Regions from separate parts of the Ciceribacter sp. L1K23 genome, predicted to be linked through region 2. Evidence: predicted binding sites of a transcription regulator. Region 2 holds the regulator's gene; each other region holds the start of a gene.

The links. Region 2 encodes PhoB, which activates phosphate uptake and scavenging genes when phosphate is short. Its sites were predicted from a motif close to TGTCATNNANCTGTCAT; they were not measured.
Region 1: J5J10_RS08770 (alpha-D-ribose 1-methylphosphonate 5-triphosphate diphosphatase) is a predicted target of PhoB. The motif match lies at 1,916-1,932, and genes of this name have one in related genera.
Region 3: ppk2 (polyphosphate kinase 2) is a predicted target of PhoB. The motif match lies at 1,864-1,880, and genes of this name have one in related genera.

The regions. Positions count from the first base shown of each region.
Region 1 covers NZ_JAGRRC010000001.1:1,861,345-1,864,616, forward strand. Annotated here, with positions in the region: gene phnF (phosphonate metabolism transcriptional regulator PhnF) at 1-692, opposite strand, end outside; gene J5J10_RS08770 (alpha-D-ribose 1-methylphosphonate 5-triphosphate diphosphatase) at 706-1,872, opposite strand; gene J5J10_RS08775 (PhnD/SsuA/transferrin family substrate-binding protein) at 1,993-2,850, shown strand; gene J5J10_RS08780 (ATP-binding cassette domain-containing protein) at 2,929-3,272, shown strand, end outside.
Region 2 covers NZ_JAGRRC010000001.1:3,347,077-3,350,348, reverse strand. Annotated here, with positions in the region: gene pstB (phosphate ABC transporter ATP-binding protein PstB) at 1-608, shown strand, start outside; gene phoU (phosphate signaling complex protein PhoU) at 650-1,363, shown strand; gene phoB (phosphate regulon transcriptional regulator PhoB) at 1,381-2,064, shown strand; gene J5J10_RS16160 (GcrA family cell cycle regulator) at 2,180-2,707, opposite strand; gene J5J10_RS16155 (aspartate aminotransferase family protein) at 3,126-3,272, shown strand, end outside.
Region 3 covers NZ_JAGRRC010000001.1:3,848,317-3,851,588, forward strand. Annotated here, with positions in the region: gene J5J10_RS18620 (amino acid ABC transporter permease) at 1-281, shown strand, start outside; gene J5J10_RS18625 (class I SAM-dependent methyltransferase) at 278-910, shown strand; gene ppk2 (polyphosphate kinase 2) at 916-1,821, opposite strand; gene leuC (3-isopropylmalate dehydratase large subunit) at 2,149-3,272, shown strand, end outside.

The sequences.
Region 1 (3,272 bases), 1.5 Mb from region 2:
CCGTCCTCGTTGCGGGCGTTCAAGTGAAACACCGGTGTGCCCGGCGTCAGCCGCAGGTTTTCCGCCTCCTCCGACGTCGAGAAACCGCCGCTGATCCGGGTCTCGACGCGCCGGAAGGCGGCGATGCCGTGGGCGCGGAACACGTCCGTCACCGACTGGCGCTCGGCGTAGACCGCCTCGAAATCGGTAAAGCGGTCGGCCGGGAAATACTTGTCGTTGACATAGACCGGCTGGTCGCCGAGCAGCCTTAGGCGGCGCAGGTGGATGATCTCTGCGCCCTCCCCGATCCGGAGCCGCTCCGCCAGTTCGTGGCTCGCCGCCTCGCGCCGTATGAACCGCGTGTCCGTCGTGATCGGCGCGCTGTGGGTCTCGATGTTTTCCCGGAACGGATGGCCGTCGCGGACGGAAAAGATCGCCGGGGGGCTGCGCACGAAGATGCCGACCCCCTTGCGCGCCGTCAGGTGTCCCTCGTTCTGCAATTGCTGCAGCGCCTGACGTAACGTAATACGGGTAACGCCGAGGCTCGCGGCCAGATGCGTTTCTCCCGGCAACTGACTGCCGGGCCTCAATATTCCGCCTTCGATGAGGCCAAGGATATGGTCGCGGATCTGCTGCCAGATCGGCATGTCGCTGCGCGGACCGAAGACCAGTCCGTCAAAGGCGGCGAGCGGGATTTCAGGCGTATCGAGCATGGTTCCGGTCCGGTCAGGCGGCGGCCGAGGCGGCCACGGATTCGGACGCTAGCAGAGTCGCGGCCGAATAGACGAGCCGTCCGCCGACGAAGGTCGCGACCACCTTGGGATGGCGCACATCCTTCGCATCGACCAGCACGATATCGGCGCGGGCGCCCTCCTCCAGCCTTCCCCGATCGCTGAGCCCGGCGGCGGCGGCGGCATTGGCGGAGACCAGCGCCCAGGCCTTCGCGAACCCCTCGTCTTCAGGCGACGCCAGCCGGAAGGCGGCGTGCAGCGGCGACGGGTAGTGGTAGTCGGAGGCGAGCACGGTGCAAAGGCCGTCGCGGATCGCCGTCGTCGCGTCGAGCGCGCCGTTGTGGCTGCCGCCGCGCACCACGTTCGGCGCGCCGAGGATCACGTGTTCGCCTTCGGAGCGCGCCTCAGCCGCCGTCTCCAGCGTCAGCGGAAACTCGGACGACACAGCCCCCATCGCCCGGAAATGCCGGCGCTCGTCGGGCGAGGCCTCGTCATGGGCAAGCAGGACATTGCCGTTGTCGCGCGCGGCCGTCGCCAGCCGCTCGATGGCGCCCGCCACCTCTTCCCGCCGCGCCCAGACGCTGTCGAGCAGCGTCATGTAGTCCTCGCGCGACAGCCCTGAGCGTTCCGCCATCTGGCCGATCTTGCGGGCGATCGTGCCCTTCAGCACCGAGCCCGTCGTGTGGTCGTTGAGGGCCACGACCGGTTTCGGATCGAGCGCCAGCCAGTCGGTGACCTGGGGAAGCGCATCGAGCGCGAAGGTTTCCCAGCGCAGGTGCAGGCGCGTGTCGCAGGCAAGATGCGGACGGGCGGCGAGAAGGGCCGTGACGAAATCCTCCGCCGCCTTTAGCGACCGCAGCCCCGGCTCCCAGGAAACAGTCACGCCGTGAAAGGCGGTGGTGATGCCGTTCGCCACCAGCTGCCGATCGGTGTCGCGCAGCGCCAGCCCGACGTCGAAGCGCACGCCCGGACGCGGCATGATCTGCCGTTCGAAGCCGTCGCCGTGGATGTCGACGATTCCCGAAAGGACGAGCAGTCCTTCGGCGTCGATCTCGCGGCCGCCGGACGCCCGTCCGGACACCCTGCCCTCGTTGATGAAAAGGTCGGCGCGGTCGAGCCTTTCGGCGCCCAGCACGGCGCCGTTGCGGATGATCCAGTTCATGCTCGTCTCTCTGTGTCCGTTTTTCGGCTGCGGGCCCGCGAACTGTCACGTGCCCGTCACGTGTCGCCGCTAGGGATAGTCGCGGAAGATGTTCCTGTCTATACAGCAAAGGAAAATTTCATGATCCGCTCCCTTCTCGCAGCCTGCGCATTCTCATTGCTCTCCATCGCTCCGGCGGCGGCCGAGAGCGTCAAGTTCGCCGTCACCGACATCGAAGGCCTCGAAGCCCTGCAGCAGGAATTCGGCGGGTTCGAAAAGGCGCTCGAAGCGGCGACCGGCCTCGACATCGAGCTCTTTCCGGTCAGCTCGCGCACCTCGGCGGTCGAAGCCATGAATTCCGGACAGGTCGACCTCGTGCTCACCGGCCCCGCCGAATACGTCGTCATGAAGGAACTCGCCCAGCCCGAGATCGTCGTCGCCTGGCAGCGTCCGGACTATTTCGCCCAGATCGCCGTTCTCGCCAACGGCCCGATCCGCTCGCTGGAAGACCTGAAGGGCAAGAAGGTCTCCTTCGGCTCGGTCGGCTCCACCTCGCAGCATCTTGGCCCCGCCCAGGCGCTCACCGATTTCGGCCTCAAGTACAATGAGGACTACGAGCCCGTCATTCTCGCCCGCAACGTCGCGGCCGAAGCGCTGATCCGTGGCGACATCGCCGCTATCGGCCTCAATTTCGGCCACCTCAACTCCATCCGTGAAGCCTTTCCGGATGTCGCCTTCGCCGTTCTCGCCCGTGGCCGCGACCTGCCGAACGACATTCTCGTCGCCCGCAAGGATCTGTCGGAAGAGGTGGTCACCAAGGTCCGCACCGCTTTCGCCGAAAAAGGCAACGACCTGATGGCCGCCGTTCTCCAGGGCGAGGACAACCAGAAATTCAAGGGCGGCTTCTTCCTGACCGAGGTCAAGGACAGCGACTACGACTACGTGCGCTCGATGTACCGCACGATCGGCGTCGACACCTTCAACGACTTCGTCAACTGAGCGGATCGCACCGATCTAGCCACAAGGCCGGCGCCATCAGCGCCGGCCTCTCGTCATGTCAGCAGAAAGAAGACCACGATGGACGTCATCAGCACGCAGGGCCTGAAGAAGGGCTATCCCAATGGCAAACCGGTGTTTTCGGGTGTCGACATCCGCATTCGCGGCGGCGAGCGCGTCGCGCTGGTCGGCGCCAACGGGGTCGGCAAGTCGACGCTGCTCAAATGCCTGATCGGCCACACGCCGTTCTGCGACGGCGAGATCTCGACTCTCGGGGAAGCCTTCCGCAGCGCGCCCAACGGCACGCAGCTGAAGCGCATGCGCCAGCAGATCGGCTTCGTCTTCCAGAACCACGGCCTCGTGCGCCGGCAATCGGTGTTGACCAATGTCGTGCACGGCAAGCTCGGCCTGCCCGGCAGCTGGCG
Region 2 (3,272 bases):
ACCGCATGAACGACACGATCGCGAGCTGCCGCGTCGACGGCACGATCCTGATCGACGGTGAAAACATCTACGACCCGAAGGTCGATCCGGTGCAGCTGCGCGCCAAGGTAGGCATGGTGTTCCAGAAGCCGAACCCGTTCCCGAAGTCGATCTACGAGAACGTCGCCTACGGCCCGCGCATCCACGGTCTTGCCCGCAAGAAGTCGGACCTCGACGACATCGTCGCCTCCGCGCTGCAGAAGGCCGGCCTTTGGAACGAGGTGAAGGACCGCCTCGACGCGCCCGGCACCGGTCTCTCCGGCGGCCAGCAGCAGCGTCTCTGCATCGCCCGCGCCATCTCGGTGAGCCCTGAAGTGATCCTGATGGACGAGCCCTGCTCGGCGCTCGACCCGATCGCGACCGCCAAGGTCGAGGAACTGATCCACGAACTCAGGACCAATTTCACCATCGTTATCGTCACCCACTCGATGCAGCAGGCAGCCCGCGTGTCTCAGCGCACCGCCATGTTCCACCTCGGCGAACTCGTCGAGGAGAACGACACCGACAAGATGTTCACCAATCCGGACGATCAGCGCACGCAGGATTACATCATGGGTCGCTTCGGCTGATCCTCCTCACGCGCTCGTTTCAAGAACAGGAAACTCATAAAATGTCTTCCACACACATCTTATCGGCCTTCGATGAGGAACTGAAATACCTCATCCGGCGCATCTCCGAGATGGGCGGCATGGCGGAGCAGATGGTCGCCGACAGCGTCCGCGCCCTCGTGAATTCCGATGCCGCTCTCGCCCAGAAAGTAATCTCCGACGACGTAGTCATGGACGCCATCGAGCGCGAGATCGGCGACAAGGCGATCGTCACCATCGCCCGTCGCCAGCCGGTCGCTGCCGACCTGCGCGAGATCATCGGTGCTCTCAGGATCGCCAACGATCTGGAACGCGTCGGCGACATGGGCAAGAACAACGCCAAGCGCGTTATGGCGGTGCAGGGCACCGGTGTGCCGCGCAAGCTCGGCCGCGGTCTCGAACATCTCTGCGAACTGGTCCTCGTTCAGCTCAAGGAAGTGCTCGACGTCTACACGACGCGCTCGGCCGAGAAGGCCAAGTCGATCCGCGACCGCGATGACGAAATCGACGCCGTCTACACCTCGCTGTTCCGCGAACTCCTGACCTACATGATGGAAGACCCGCGCAACATCACCACCTGCACGCACCTCCTGTTCTGCGCCAAGAACCTGGAGCGCTGCGGAGACCATGCGACCAACATCGCGGAAACCATTTACTACATGACCACCGGCTCCCAGCCGGAGGGCGAACGGCCTAAGGAAGACCTGACGTCCTCGCTCGGTGCGGTCACGGAATAAGCAGGGCGGACGAAGACATGCAGCCGAAGATTGCCGTCGTCGAGGACGAGGAGGCCCTGAGCGTCCTCCTGCGCTACAATCTCGAAGCGGAAGGCTATGAGGTGGAAACGATCCTGCGCGGAGACGAGGCGGAACTTCGCCTCCAGGAGCGCGTGCCGGATCTTCTTATCCTTGACTGGATGCTTCCTGGGGTCTCGGGCATCGAGCTTTGCCGACGCCTGCGCATGCGACCCGAAACCGAGCGCCTGCCGATCATCATGCTGACGGCCCGCGGCGAGGAAAGCGAGCGCGTCCGTGGCCTTTCGACCGGCGCCGACGACTATGTCGTCAAGCCGTTCTCGACGCCGGAACTGATGGCCCGTGTCAAGGCGATGCTGCGCCGGGCCAAGCCGGAAGTGCTCTCCAGCGTGCTTCGCTGCGGCGATATCGAGCTCGACCGCGAAACCCACCGGGTCCACCGTAAGAGCCGCGAAGTCCGCCTCGGCCCGACGGAATTCCGCCTCCTCGAATTCCTGATGGCCTCGCCCGGCCGCGTCTTCTCGCGCTCGCAATTGCTGGATGGCGTTTGGGGTCACGACATCTATGTCGACGAACGGACCGTCGACGTGCATGTCGGACGCCTGCGCAAGGCTCTGAACTTCTCGAACATGCAGGATGTGATCCGCACCGTGCGCGGCGCCGGCTACTCGATGGAAGCCTGAAGCCTGCCGATCCCCACATCCCGAAAGGCCGCTCGTCGAGAGCGGCCTTTTCCATGACCGGATGCGGACATGAAAAAGGGCCCGAAGGCCCTTTGAAAATCAGGATTCTGACGGATCAGCGCGCCTGCTTGCGACGCTCCGACACCGGCTGGTAGGCCAGCTTGCCGTGGTAGCTACAGTAGGGCGATGCGTCGAGGGCCTCGCACCCGCAGAAATGGAAATCGTCCTTGGTCGGATCGCCGATCGGCCATTTGCAGGTGCGCTCGGTCAGCTCTGTCAAAATCAGCTTCTTAGAGATCGGAACGATCACGTCGTTGGCCGGCGAGAAGCGGGTTTCCTCGACGCCCTCGAACTCGGCGCCATCCTTCGAAACGAGGGCGTTGGCGGGCCGTGCAGCCGGGCGGGCAGCGACCGGACGCGGGTTGAAGGTCTGGGACCGCTGCGGTGCGGCGGGACGCTTCGTCGCCCGTGCGACCGAACTCGTTCCACCCGCCTTGACGCGCCCGGGCAGGTTGAGACGGTGAACCTTGCCGATCACCGCGTTGCGGCTCACTCCGCCCAACTGCGCCGCGATCTGGCTCGCGCTCAGACCTTCGGCCCATAATTTCTTGAGCCTTTCGACGCGCTCATCCGTCCAGTTCATGCCTGCTCTCCGCCTGTAGCATTGATGACAGAATCCATCACCGCTGCTTCGGAGGGTTCCGAAACAAAAATAACTTCGATACTGTCGGTGACTAGTTCCGCCGCATGCAGTCTAGTAATTGACGATTAACCTAGTGTGAGCCTGACTCCGTGACAAGAGTCGGCGGAATCATCGGGAATCGATTTTAAAGTTTTCCCCAACTTGCTTCCCGACGCGTTTCAAGAGCAAATTTTACCCTTGGCGAGGGTTTTCTCACACGCTTCGCCAACAAGCCCGCGAATGCGGTGTTTTGTTGACAGCAAGGGAGGAAATGGAGATAGTGCGGGCGCCGCCGCAAGGCGGCATTTTGATTTCCGGCACTTCCAACCGGTTGTCATCCCTCCGTCTCAATCCCCGCCTGCCGAAGGAGTTCCGCGCCATGGCCGAGGCATCCCCGCTCTATCAGACCTACATGCGCGCACCGCTGCGCTTCGAGCGAGGGGAAGGCGTCTGGCTCGTGACCGAGACCGGCGAACGCTATCTGGATTTCGCCGCTGGCATCGCCGTCAACTCGCTCGGCCACGCG
Region 3 (3,272 bases), 500 kb from region 2:
GCTACCAGCGGTTCCGGCTGATCGTGCTGCCGCAGGCGATCAAGGTGATCTTCCCGCCGCTGTCGAACGATTTCGTGGCCATGGTCAAGGACAGCTCGCTGGTCTCGGTGCTGGGTGTCGCGGATATCAGCCAGGCGGGCAAGATCTATGCCTCGGGCTCGTTCCGCTTCTTCGAGACCTATTCGATCGTCGCCTATATCTACCTGATGCTGACGATCGGGTTGTCGCTGCTGCTGCGGCAGGTAGAAAAACGCATGCGGGAAAAGGGGACTCGGGAATGAGCGAGCGCAGGAGCGAGGGGCTGGAGAAGGTCTACAAGGCGCAGTCCGGCGATGAGCTGGCGTCGGCCTATTCGACCTGGTCGACGGATTACGATCGCGAGAACCTTTCCTCCGGCTATTGCCTGCCCTTCATGATCTCAGCCTGGGTCAGCCGACATGTGCCCCGCGATGCCGGTCCGCTGCTCGACGCCGGATGCGGTACGGGGCTTTCGGGGCCGGCGATGCGGGCGCTCGGCTATTCCGTTGTCGAGGGGCTGGATTTCTCCGAGGAGATGCTGGCGCTGGCGGCCCGCCGCGAGGCCTACGACGTTCTGAAGCGGGCGACGCTCGGCGAGACGCTGCCGTGGGCGGACGATCATTTCGCGGCCTTCTTCTCGACCGGGGTGTTCACGGAAGGGCATGCGCCGGCGAGCGGGCTCTACGAGCTCTGCCGGATCACGCGGCCCGGCGGGCATGCGATCTTTACCGTGCGCGACAAGGTGTTCGACAGCGGCGGGTTCGCCGGGGTTTTCGGGCGCCTCTCCAGCCGGGGCATCTGGACCCCGGTGGAGGAAAGCCCGTTCTTCCGCGCCTATGCGATCGACGAGCCGGATGTGCTGCTCAAGGCCTATGTGTTCCGGATCGGCTGACCCGCTCAGTATTTCTCGGGCACGTACATTTCCGGCGGGACCGGGTGGCGGATGTAGTCGGCGTTGCGGACGCGCTCGGGCAGGACGATGTGTTCCTTGGGCACGGTCTCATAGGGGATCTGCGAGAGAAGGTGCGCGATCATGTTGAGGCGCGCCTTCTTCTTGTCGACGGCCTGCACCACCCACCAGGGGGCTTCGGGAATGTGGGTACGATCCAGCATTTCTTCCTTGGCGCGGGTGTAGCTTTCCCAGTGGATGCGGCTCTGGAGGTCCATGGGCGAGAGCTTCCACTGCTTCAGCGGATCGTTGATGCGCATGCGGAAGCGGAACTCCTGCTCCTCGTCGGTGATCGAGAACCAGTATTTCAGGAGAATGATGCCGGAGCGGACGAGCATGCGCTCGAATTCCGGCACATCGCGGAAGAATTCCTCGACCTGCTCCGGCGTGCAGAAGCCCATGACGCGCTCGACGCCGGCGCGGTTGTACCAGGAGCGGTCGAACAGCACCATTTCGCCCGCTGTCGGCAGATGCGGCACGTAGCGCTGGAAATACCACTGGTTCCGCTCGCGCTCGGTGGGCGCGGGAAGTGCCACAACGCGGGCGACACGCGGGTTCAGCCTCTGGGTCACGCGCTTGATGGCGCCGCCCTTGCCGGCCGAATCGCGGCCTTCGAACAGGATGACGACCTTCAGGTTCTTGTACTGGACCCAGTCCTGAAGGCGGACGAGTTCGTGCTGCAGCCGGAAGAGTTCGCGGAAATAGACCCTCCGGTCCATGGTCGGTTCGGACAGGCCTTCGGCGACCATCTCGTCGAGGCGGTCCTCGTCCATCTGCTGCTCAAGCTCCTCGTCGAAGCTGTCGAGCACCTCGTCCTTGATGCGGCTGATCTCGTCGTGGATGGGGGTATTCATGCGTCGTCCTTCCGTTCGGTCAGGAAGATGAAGCATTTTTTGGCGAATGCCTTATGACAAAAACGTGTCACGCCGCGCTCGCGTCGAATCCATTGCCGATTTTTCGGAAAACTGGTATTGAGCCCCTCATGGGATCGAAATTCGGATGCCTCGCGAACCAGTTCATCGTGCTGCAGGACCACAAGCGTCTGCCGGCACGGTTCTTTGCGTGCGTGTCCGGGGCGCTCAACAGCCGCCTAGGCTGACCTCAGGCGGGCTTGTCCCCGTCATCGCGTCTCTCTCGTCACACAATAAAAGTCATTTCCCAGTCTGGATGGAACAACGCCCATGAGCGCACCCCGTACCCTTTACGACAAGATTTTCGACGATCACCTGGTCGACCGCCAGGAGGACGGCACCTGTCTTCTCTACATCGACCGTCACCTCGTGCACGAAGTGACGAGCCCGCAGGCGTTCGAGGGCCTGCGCATGGCCGGTCGCAAGGTGCACCAGCCGGGCCGCACGCTCGCCGTCGTCGACCATAACGTGCCGACCACGCCTGATCGTCACGAGGGCATCAAGAACGAGGAAAGCCGGATCCAGGTCGAGGCGCTCGCCAAGAACGCGGCGGATTTCGGCGTCGAGTACTATTCCGAGAAGGACAAGCGCCAGGGTATCGTGCACATCGTCGGTCCGGAACAGGGCTTCACCCTGCCTGGCATGACGATCGTCTGCGGTGACAGCCATACCTCGACGCATGGCGCGTTCGGCGCTCTGGCGCACGGCATCGGCACGTCCGAGGTCGAGCACGTGCTCGCGACCCAGACGCTGATCCAGAAGAAGGCCAAGAACATGCTGGTGCGCGTCGACGGCCAGCTGCCCGAGGGCGTGACCGCCAAGGACATCATTCTTGCCATCATCGGCGAGATCGGCACGGCCGGCGGCACCGGCCACGTGATCGAGTTCGCCGGCGAGGCGATCCGCTCGCTGTCGATGGAAGGCCGCATGACCGTCTGCAACATGACGATCGAGGGCGGCGCCCGCGCCGGTCTGATCGCGCCTGACGAAAAGACCTTCGAATACATCAAGGACAAGCCGCGCGCGCCGAAGGGTGCGGCCTTCGACCAGGCGGTCGAATACTGGAAGACGCTGCACACCGACGAGGGCGCCCATTTCGACCGCGTCGTCGTGCTCGACGCCGCCAACCTGCCGCCGATCGTCTCGTGGGGTTCCTCGCCGGAAGACGTCATCTCGGTGCAGGGCGTCGTGCCGAACCCGGATGACATCCAGGACGAGAACAAGCGCACCTCGAAGTGGCGCGCGCTCGACTACATGGGCCTGAAGCCGGGCACCAAGATCACCGATATCGCCATCGACCGCGTCTTCATCGGTTCGTGCACCAACGGCCGCATAGAGGACCTGCGCGCCGCCGCCGCCGTGCTCGAGGGCAAGAAGGTTGCCTCGACGGTATC